3 regions of the Hafnia alvei genome follow, and region 3 is predicted to be linked to each of the others. Evidence: predicted binding sites of a transcription regulator. Region 3 holds the regulator's gene; each other region holds the start of a gene.
What was found. The regulator CRP, encoded in region 3, controls carbon source genes, mostly activating them, when cyclic AMP is high. The targets are predictions, from matches to a motif close to ATGTGANNNNNNTCACAT.
Positions count from the first base shown of each region.

Region 1 (3,317 bases), 3.2 Mb from region 3:
TTAGGTCCGGGGATCAGCGTTAACGCCATCTCTAAATCGGCACGCAGCTCTGCGGCGTTGCGCGCTTTGCCCGGATAGTTGCCGGTGGCCTGAATACCGCCGGTTAGTGAACCTTCAGGATTTTCAAAACCGGCGACGTCGTCACCCTGCCAGCAGTGCATCGAAACCGGCAGTCTCTCCATGGTTTTCAGCGCATTTTCGACGTCTACGCCAACAGCGTTAAAACGTTGTTTAGCCAGTTCCCAAGCCTGATCGATTGAAGTGGTCATACACATGTTCCTTTGAATTGGGCAGATGTTTGCGCAGCGCCGTTGCTAAGCGATGCGGATAAAGAGTGGTGAGATGGGTTAGGTAAAAAATGTTCCAGCGGGAAGTTATGTGCCACCACGCTGCGGAAATCATGCACATTGGCAATATCACCCAGCGCGATTAACTGGCTGCCGATATTGCCTAACGTTGAGGCTTCCACCGGACCTGCGCTGACTTCGATGTTGCAGAGATCGGCGCACAGCTGATTGAGGAAACGGTTTTGGCTGCCACCGCCGACGATATGCAAATGGCTGATCGGCTTACCGCGCAGCGCGGAGAGCTCTTCGGCTACCTGCTGATAGAGTTTCGCCAAGCTGTCAAAGATACAGCGCGCCAGTTCTGCCGGTGTTTCGGGCACCGGAGCACCACGCTCGCGGCAGTCGTTTTGAATTTCCAAACACATATTGGGCGGATTGATGAAGCGCTCGTCGTTTGGGTTAATCAAAAAATGGTGTGCAGGCCGCAGAGCCGCCTCTGCAATCAGATCGGGAAGATACTGAACACCCAGCTCTTGGGTTGCGCGCTGCAGCAGCCATAAGCCCATAATATTTTTCAGCACTCGATAGCGGCCTTCCGTACCCCCTTCATTGGTGATATTGGCCTGCAAGGCACGGCTGTCGGTGAGCGGTGTGCGGCTTTCGATGCCCATTAATGACCACGTTCCTGAGCTGAGATAGGCTGAATCGCTGTCTTGCATCGGAGTGGCAATCACCGCGCTGGCGGTGTCGTGGGTGGCAACGGCAACCACAGGAACCTGTTGCCCCTTAGGACTTTGCCAGCAACCGATGCGGTTACCGGGCTGGGTGGGTTTGCCAAACCAGCGGGCGGGAACGCCGGCATAATCCAGCAAATCAGTATCCCAATCGCCGCTATTGATGTTCAACAGCTGCGTGGTGCTGGCATTGGTGTATTCCCAGTTCATTTGCCCGGTTAAGCGGTAATGCAGATAGTCGGGGATCAGTAATAGATGTTCTACCCGATCCAGCAGCTCTGGTTGCTGTTCACTGAGCGCACGCAGCTGATAAAGGGTATTGAAGGGCAAAAACTGAATGCCGGTACGCTGATAGATAAACGGTTTACCTAAGCGCTCTTGGGCCTGCGCCATGAGGCCGTGGGTACGATCGTCTCGGTAAGCGACTGGGTGGCCGACCCGCTCGCCGTTGGCATCCAGCAACACAAAATCCACGCCCCAGGTATCGATGCCAATGCTGTCCAGCGGGATATTTTCAGCATCAATTTGCTCAAGCCCGGTGCGAATTTCGTGCTCAAGAGCGTCGAGATCCCAGGTATCAAAACCGTCGCGGGGTACCAGCCGATTGGTAAAGCGGCGGATCTCTTTTAGCGTAAGGTGTTGAGTACCGACATGGTAACTCGCCAGCATCACGCGTCCGCTGGAGGCACCAAGATCGATTGCGGCAATATGGCGTGTCGTCATGTTGAACCGTCCGTCGTTGAACATTCTTATTTATCAATGACGGCCAGTGTAGAAACTTGCTAACAAGGGCACCTTCTCATGAATGCCAGCGAAATTATGGCGATGGCAATACAGCAAAGGTGAAAGTGAAGTAGGTCACAGTTCTTAGATGCGCTGGCCTGTGATGTTCGCCGCATTTCTTAATATTGGCCGCGCATTCTTAAATAAACGAACGCTAAAAGCCGTTTTGACGTCAAAAGTTTAAGGTTCATTTTTCGGCCTTCTTCTACTATCGAGCCATAGCAAACCGCTGGAAAAATCACCCGCGTTGATACCCCGATAAGATAAGGAGTCTGACGATGACGGTTTTGCACAGTATCGATTTTTTCTCTTCTGGCTATGCTCCTGTGGCCATAGAACCTCGCGCTCCGCAGCCGGAGTTTCCTGAGCATCATCATGATTTCTATGAAATTGTGATTGTAGAGCAGGGGGCCGGCGTGCACGTTTTTAACGGTAATCCCTATACGCTCAACAGCGGCTGTGTATGTTTCGTTCGCGATCACGATCGCCATTTATTTGAGCATACCGACGGCCTTTTTCTTACTAACGTGCTCTTTCGAGCGCCGGATGCGTTTAAGTTTTTATCGGGCGTAGAGCAATTTTTACCGCAAGAATCCGAAGGGGTTTATCCCTCCCATTGGCGTATCAGCCAGCAGGTGTTAGCGCAGGTAAAAATGCTGATGGCGAAACTCGAACAAACACCAGCCAGCGAGCGAGCCGAGGATATTGCATTGCATGAAAGCGTCTTTATGCAGCTTATTGTACAGCTTTGGCAGGGGTGTTCTGCTCAGGTGGGGGACGATCAGGAAGGGCGTTTGCGCCAGCTATTGGACTGGTTGCAGCATCACTACGCCGAATCTGTGGAGTGGACCGAATTAGCTGACCGTTTCTCTTTGCCGCTTCGCACCTTACACCGCCAGCTCAAGAATCACACCGGCATGACGCCGCAGCGTTATCTGACGCGCCTGCGGCTTTTGCAAGCTCGTCACCAGCTTTGCCACAGCGATAGCAGCGTGACGGATATTGCTTATCAGTGTGGCTTTGGTGACAGCAATCATTTCTCTACGCTTTTCAAACGCGAGTTCGACCAATCTCCCCGAGCCTTGCGTTATCAGGGATAGCTATCTGATAACGTTAATCCAAGTGATATTTTGTTACTTAACGGCTGAATGCAATGTGCGGAATCGAGAAAGCCGTCAACGTAAAACCACGATGATTCTGTAATACTTTCTGGCTTAATAAGCGTGGGAGGCTGGGAATGCGAAAGCTGTTAGTGCTGGAGAGTCGGGATTATTTTCCTTCAGAACAGATGCCGGTCGCCGTGGCGGATCGGTATCCGCAGCAGGTTTTTGCCGAGCATTCCCACCAGTTTTGCGAGATTGTGATTGTTTGGCGCGGCAACGGCTTGCACGTGCTCAACGATCGCCCGTATCGGATAACCTGCGGCGATATTTTCTACATCAACGCCGAGGACTGCCATAGCTACGAATCGGTGAACGATCTGGTTCTCGACAATATCATCTATTGCCCTGAG
Region 1 is NZ_OZ061315.1:1,229,741-1,233,057, forward strand. Features, by position in the region: gene AB3Y96_RS05825 (L-rhamnose isomerase) at 1-269, opposite strand, end outside; gene rhaB (rhamnulokinase) at 266-1,744, opposite strand; gene rhaS (HTH-type transcriptional activator RhaS) at 2,083-2,904, shown strand; gene rhaR (HTH-type transcriptional activator RhaR) at 3,042-3,317, shown strand, end outside.
Region 1: the regulator CRP is predicted to act here: its motif matches at 1,903-1,920, upstream of rhaB (rhamnulokinase).

Region 2 (3,317 bases), 2.7 Mb from region 3:
CATACTGACTTTTGCCTTTCTGGCGTTCACGGGTTTTCAAGATCAAGCTGTTAGACGGCAAGTTCATCACCGACTGAGTGGCGTTAATCACGTCAAACAGACGCTGACGTGCTTTTTGCGCATCAACGGTTTTCGGCGGCGCATATTCCTGCACCACCACTTTGTCGGCATAGCGATCGACGGCAACGTTGTATTCTGGCAGATCGGCATCATAAACGCGGTAGCATTCAATGCCTTCTTGCTTCGCCCACTTATCAAGCTTCTTCAGATTCTTACGCAGACGGTTCGCATAATCTTCAGCAATTTGGCCTGCTGGCGCACCCAGCGGGTTCTCTGCGAGCTGATAGTTTTTCTGCACACAGTCCAGCGGGCCGTTTTTCGCCTTAAATTGACGCTCTGCACGGAGCTGTAAACAGCTCAGCAGTTCAGGAGATGCACTGAATAAAGAGAGCTGCCAACCGCCAAATGCGCCTTTCATGATGCGACCTAACGCATTGTGCAGCGCAATCAGTGCAGGTTCGCTTTCTAAGCGTTCACCGTATGGCGGGTTGCTTAGCACGGTTCCGGTTGGGCCTTCTGGCAGCGGGTTTTTCAGGTTGCTGACGTCAGCCACGTTGAACGTAATCAGTTCGGAAACACCAGCACGACGGGCGTTAGCACGCGCCATTTCAATCACACGGCGATCGTTATCTGAACCGAAGAAACGTGACTGACCTTCCTGTTCTTGCAGACCACGACGGGCACGCACCTGTGCTTCCGCCATCAGTTCACGCCACAATTCAGGGTTATGACCATTCCACGCGGTGAAGCCCCAGTGCTGACGGGTCAGACCCGGCGCGTGATCGGAGGCCATCATTGCGGCTTCAATCAGTAAAGTACCGGAACCACACATTGGGTCGACCATCGGCGTACCCGCTTTCCAGCCCGAACGCAGCACAATAGCCGAGGCCAACGTTTCTTTAAGCGGTGCCGCACCGGTAAGATCGCGGTAGCCACGCTGATGCAGGCCTTCTCCGCTCAGATCCAACGCCACGCTGGCCGTTTCACGCTGTAGGAAAACGTTAATACGAATATCTGGCGTTTGTTTGGCGACGGTGGGACGCGCATCAATTTTGCGCGTGAAGCTATCCACGATCGCATCTTTGACTTTCAACGCGCCATATTGGCTGTTGCGAATTTCTTCGTTGGTGCCGGTGAAATGCACGGCAAAGGTTTTATCGACGCCAAAAATAGAAGTCCAGTCGATTGCCTGTACACCTAAGTACAGATCCAGATCGCTATAGACTTTAAACTCATTCAGCGGCATCAAAATGCGCGAAGCTAAACGGCTCCAGAGCAGGCTCTGATAGAGCAAACGATCATCCCCTTGAAAATGCACACCGCCTTGAACAATTTGACAGGAGTGCGCACCGAGGGCTTCGAGTTCATTTTTTAACAGTTCTTCTAGACCGCGCGCGGTGCTGGCAAACAGAGATTTCATGTTTTCACTATCACTAAAGAGAATTTACGGAGACTAAAAGCCAGAAAAAGCTTAATAATCAAATGAGTATGCAACTCCATGCATTATAACTAAGCAGCAAGTTGCACCGTTTGCTAGGTTCTGACAAGTGAACATCAGTCAGTTAATTGGCTATTTTAACCTGTAGGACCCTACATTTGATACTTTTCTATGAAAAACCGCCATCCTTCATTTTATCTTTTTGCCATCCCCCTTTTTTGGCCTGTTTTTACGCGATGTCTAATGCATCATTTTTAATCCTTTTTCTTCTGCGAAAAATGTTCAAAATAAACGCCGTTTTAAAATTATAGTTAACGATTTCATAGGGATAAATATTTTTAAAAATTTGATCTAAATCATTTTTTTTGCAAAACGACGATTTTAAAATCTCACACCGAATTCATGATGTACCGATGATATACGATGAAGGAGGAGCTGAAGATGACCCAAGAAAGCGTGATGACATACGATCGCAACCGCAACGCCATTAAAGTTGGCAGCCGCGTCATGGTGAGTGGTACCGGCGAGATTGGTGTAATTACGGCTATTCACGGTGACAACCTACCCTCAGCGCAAATCCGTCGTTCAAAATGCGTAGATATCGATAATCTCAGCGATCGTTACGTTCCGCTCGACCTTGTTCGCTTAGGGATGAACTAATCCTATCTTGCACGTGAATACTCACCGTTAAGTGCCGGTCGCAGACCTCTTGATCGGCACTGCATCTCTTCCCCACCGCTTCTACACCTACTGATAGCTCTGTACCCATAAAAGAAAACGCCGCGCTATCTGTTCAATATGAAGCAGGTGTCATAAAGTGATCGGCTGAAATTCTTTTAAAACGACGGAACGAGGAAGTGCTGAAATGATCACGTTATCAAAGCTATATGTTCATCCGATAAAATCCATGCGTGGCTTACAGCTTTCACAGGCTCAGGTTTTGCCAAGTGGTTTAGCATTCGATCGTGCGTTGATGATAACTGAAACTGACGGCACCTTTATTACCGCTCGCCAAAATCCACGGATGGTGACATTCACCCCCTCCTTATTACCGAACGGTATTGCTCTCGCCGCGCCCGATGGTGAAAGTATTATGGTGTTATGGCAAGACTTTATTAAAGAACAACAGCCTACCGAAGTTTGGGGCAATCACTTTACCGCGCTCATTGCACCTACCCAGATAAACGTATGGCTGAGCCGTTATTTTAAGCGCGACGTTCAGCTTCGTTGGTTAGGCGATGAGCTCAGTCGGCGTGTAAAACATCACCCGGAAATTCCGCTGACGTTTGCCGACGGTTATCCTTTTTTATTAATCAATGAAGCTTCGTTTCAAAATTTACAGCAGCGCAGCCCAAGCGCTATTCGCATTGAGCAGTTTAGACCGAATATTGTCGTTAGCGGCGCTCAGGCTTTTGATGAAGATAGCTGGCAGGTTATTCGCATCGGCGAGATTATTTTTGATTTAGTCAAACCATGCAGCCGCTGTATTCTGACCACGGTGAGCACCGACCGTGGGCGTAAACACCCTGCAGGTGAACCGTTAAAAACCTTGCAGTCATTCCGCACCGCAGACAATGGCGATGTGGATTTCGGCATGAATATGATCGCGCGCAGCGGTGGGGTTATTCGCCAAGGAGATAACGTTGAAATACTCAGCGTTCGCCCTCCTCGTCTTTATTCGGCTGGAGAAACAAACGAATCTCTATCGGTAGCCAATGTCGGTGAAAAAAGCGTCAAAATTGAATATCAAGGAGAGGTATTTACCGGCAATAACCAACAAATACTGTTAGAACAGCTGGAAGCTCAAGGTATCCGAATT
Region 2 is NZ_OZ061315.1:1,771,644-1,774,960, reverse strand. Features, by position in the region: gene rlmKL (bifunctional 23S rRNA (guanine(2069)-N(7))-methyltransferase RlmK/23S rRNA (guanine(2445)-N(2))-methyltransferase RlmL) at 1-1,480, opposite strand, end outside; gene ydfZ (putative selenium delivery protein YdfZ) at 1,955-2,158, shown strand; gene AB3Y96_RS08290 (YcbX family protein) at 2,364-3,317, shown strand, end outside.
Region 2: the regulator CRP is predicted to act here: its motif matches at 1,843-1,860, upstream of ydfZ (putative selenium delivery protein YdfZ).

Region 3 (3,317 bases):
TTCCCCAAGCGGCTGATACCTTTAAGTGTCAGTTTCCACAGGCCAACATACATGCCAAAGAGGCTCAGCTCTCGACGCTTCTACCGGCTTTACGTGAAGGCAAATTAGATTTCGCCATCGGCACATTAACCGCTGAAACGACGCCAATGGATCTCGTACGTGAGCCGCTGTTTGAATCGCCCTTTTGCATTATCGCCCACCGAGACAACCCATTTGCTCAGGCAAAATCGTTAGAAGAGTTGAAGCACGCAAAATGGTTGATACCCGAAACTGATATGGGCTACTACCAACAGCTAGAATTAGCGATGGGGAATTTTTACCTCCAGCTTAGCCAATCACCGATCCGAACCGACTCCGTGGTTTGCGCATTAAGCATGGTACAACAGGCACAATACCTTACCATCGTGGCTCGGGCGATGCGGGCGCCACTGGGGCTAGAGAATACACTCTGTTCATTGCCTATCGACGATCTACCCACCGCTCAGTATTGCGTGTTCTATTCACGAAAATCGCCGCTAACCTTAACAGCACGGCGATTCTTGGATTTATTGCGTTGGGAATGCCAGAACTATGCTTGGGAGTAGTCGTTACTCAACCACGATAGCCTCAAAGCTGTGGGTAATATTCACCGCTTGGCCTAACATCAGCGCTACCGAGCAATACTTTTCAGCAGATAATGCAACCGCACGTTCAACGGCTTTATCGGTCAGCCCTTTGCCGGTGACGATAAAATGCAGATTAATGTGAGTAAACAAACGAGGAGCTTCTTCGCGGCGCTCAGAGGTTAATTTCACTTCACAGTCGCGCACGTCCATTCGCCCTTTCTGCAAAATAGACACCACGTCAATCGCACTGCATCCGCCCGCAGACATGAGCACCATTTCCATTGGGCTTGGTGCTTTATCGCCAGCGTTTCCATCCATAAGGATCTGGTGTCCTGAAGCAGATTCACCCAGAAAAGTCATCCCTTCAACCCATTTCACTCGTGCCTGCATGTTTATCACCCCTTTGGTTAAATTTTGGCATCAGACTACGCTTTCTATGAAAAACAGGCAATCCGAGGCCTCACTTCTTGATGCTGAAGCGAGACAACACAAGACACCTGCACAAAGCTGTGCTACAAACTATGCCGAAATGGATCTTTATGGATTGAAACGGGTATAGATCAATAACTATAGGAAATAATTACCTTAGCCTATTACTCTATATCTCGATTATGAAGTGCTATAACAAGTTAATAAGCAAAGCCCCGTGCCACGATAAGCACACTGTCAGGATCAGTATCCCGATATTAGGGCAGCGATAACAACAGAGGATAATAGCGAATGGTTCTCGGCAAACCGCAAACAGACCCGACTCTTGAATGGTTCTTGTCTCATTGCCATATCCACAAGTATCCGTCCAAAAGTACCCTGATCCACCAAGGTGAAAAGGCTGAAACCCTGTACTACATCGTTAAGGGCTCCGTTGCTGTATTGATTAAAGATGAAGAAGGCAAAGAAATGATCCTTTCTTATCTGAATCAGGGCGATTTCATTGGTGAACTAGGCTTATTTGAGGAAGGGCAAGAACGTAGCGCCTGGGTTCGTGCAAAAACCGCCTGTGAAGTGGCTGAAATTTCTTACAAGAAATTCCGCCAGCTCATTCAGGTCAATCCAGATATTCTGATGCGCCTGTCTGCTCAGATGGCTAGCCGTTTACAGGTTACCTCTGAAAAAGTCGGCAACCTTGCGTTCTTGGACGTAACCGGTCGTATCGCTCAGACCCTGCTTAATCTGGCCAAACAGCCGGATGCCATGACTCATCCAGATGGTATGCAGATCAAGATCACTCGTCAGGAAATCGGCCAGATCGTTGGCTGTTCCCGTGAAACCGTTGGTCGTATTCTGAAGATGCTGGAAGATCAAAACCTGATCTCCGCACACGGAAAAACCATCGTCGTTTACGGCACTCGCTGATAAATGATGCCCGTGTAGCCTTGCTGCACGGGTTTCTTTAGCTATGTGGCGGCGGTTCATCTACCACCCGGAAGTCAACTACGCACTGCGTCAAACGCTGGTGCTGTGTCTTCCTGTGCTATTCGGCCTGTTGATAGGTAATCTACAACTCGGGCTGATGTTCTCTTTAGTTCCCGCCTGCTGCAATATCGCTGGGCTCGATACACCTCATAAACGCTTTATCAAACGATTAGTCGTTGGCGGCAGCTTATTTGCCTTCAGCAGTTTTCTGCTACAGCAATGCTTACTCTGGCAAATTCCCCTACCGTTGATCATGCTCGGTTTAGCCTTGTTACTGGGCGTTAACGGTGAGATTAGCCCACTTCACGCGCGGCTCATGCCTGCTGCGCTGGTTGCCTCTATTTTTACCCTGAGTATGGCTGGAAGCGTGCCTATCTGGCACGGGCCACTGCTGTATATTGTCGGCACGATTTGGTATGGCGCCTTCACTTGGTTTTGGTTCCTGTTGTGGAAAGGGCAACCGATCCGCGAAAACCTAAGCCAGCTATACATCCAGCTTGGCGACTACATGGAAGCCAAATACAGCCTACTAACTCAGCATATCGATCCTGAAACCGCGCTGCCTCCGTTGCTGCAACGCCAGCAAAAAGTGATGGATCTCATTACCCAGATCTATCAACAAATGCACATGCTGTCATTGGTGCACAACCCAGAATACAAACGCCTGCTGCGCTATTTTCAGGTCGCGCTAGACTTACAAGAACACATCACCGTTAGCCTGTCTCAGCCTGATGAAGTACAAAAGCTGGTAGAAAAAAGCCAAGCCGAAGCGATAATACGCCGCAATGCTCAGGTCATTACAGAACGGCTCAAAACGGTTGCCGACGATATTCTGTACCACCGCTATCCTCAGCACTTCTCGATGGATATTGAACTATCAGCGCTCGAAAAGCTGGCCAATCAGCATCCAGATAACCCCGTTGGCAAATTCTGTTACTACCATTTTAGCCGCGTGGCTCGCCTGCTAGAACGCCAACGCCCATTATATCAACGCAATCTGATGTCCACCCAGCAGCGGCTTCCTTTCTGGCCTGCGCTGCGTGCTTATCTTTCGTTAAAATCAGTAGCGCTGCGCAACGCCGCCCGTTTAGGCATAACGCTGGCGGCAGGTAGTAGCCTCGGCATGTTATTCCATCTGCCAAAGCCCTATTGGGTTTTACTGACGATCATGCTGGTGATCCAAAATGGCTATAACGCGACGCGAGTCAGGATCCAGCACCGTGCGCTGGGTACCTTCGTTGGGTTAATTGTTGCCGCAGGACTACTTCAACTCAACCTACCGCTGAACGTCACGCTAAG
Region 3 is NZ_OZ061315.1:4,451,857-4,455,173, forward strand. Features, by position in the region: gene AB3Y96_RS20755 (LysR substrate-binding domain-containing protein) at 1-584, shown strand, start outside; gene AB3Y96_RS20760 (OsmC family protein) at 588-995, opposite strand; gene crp (cAMP-activated global transcriptional regulator CRP) at 1,326-1,958, shown strand; gene AB3Y96_RS20770 (YccS/YhfK family putative transporter) at 2,002-3,317, shown strand, end outside.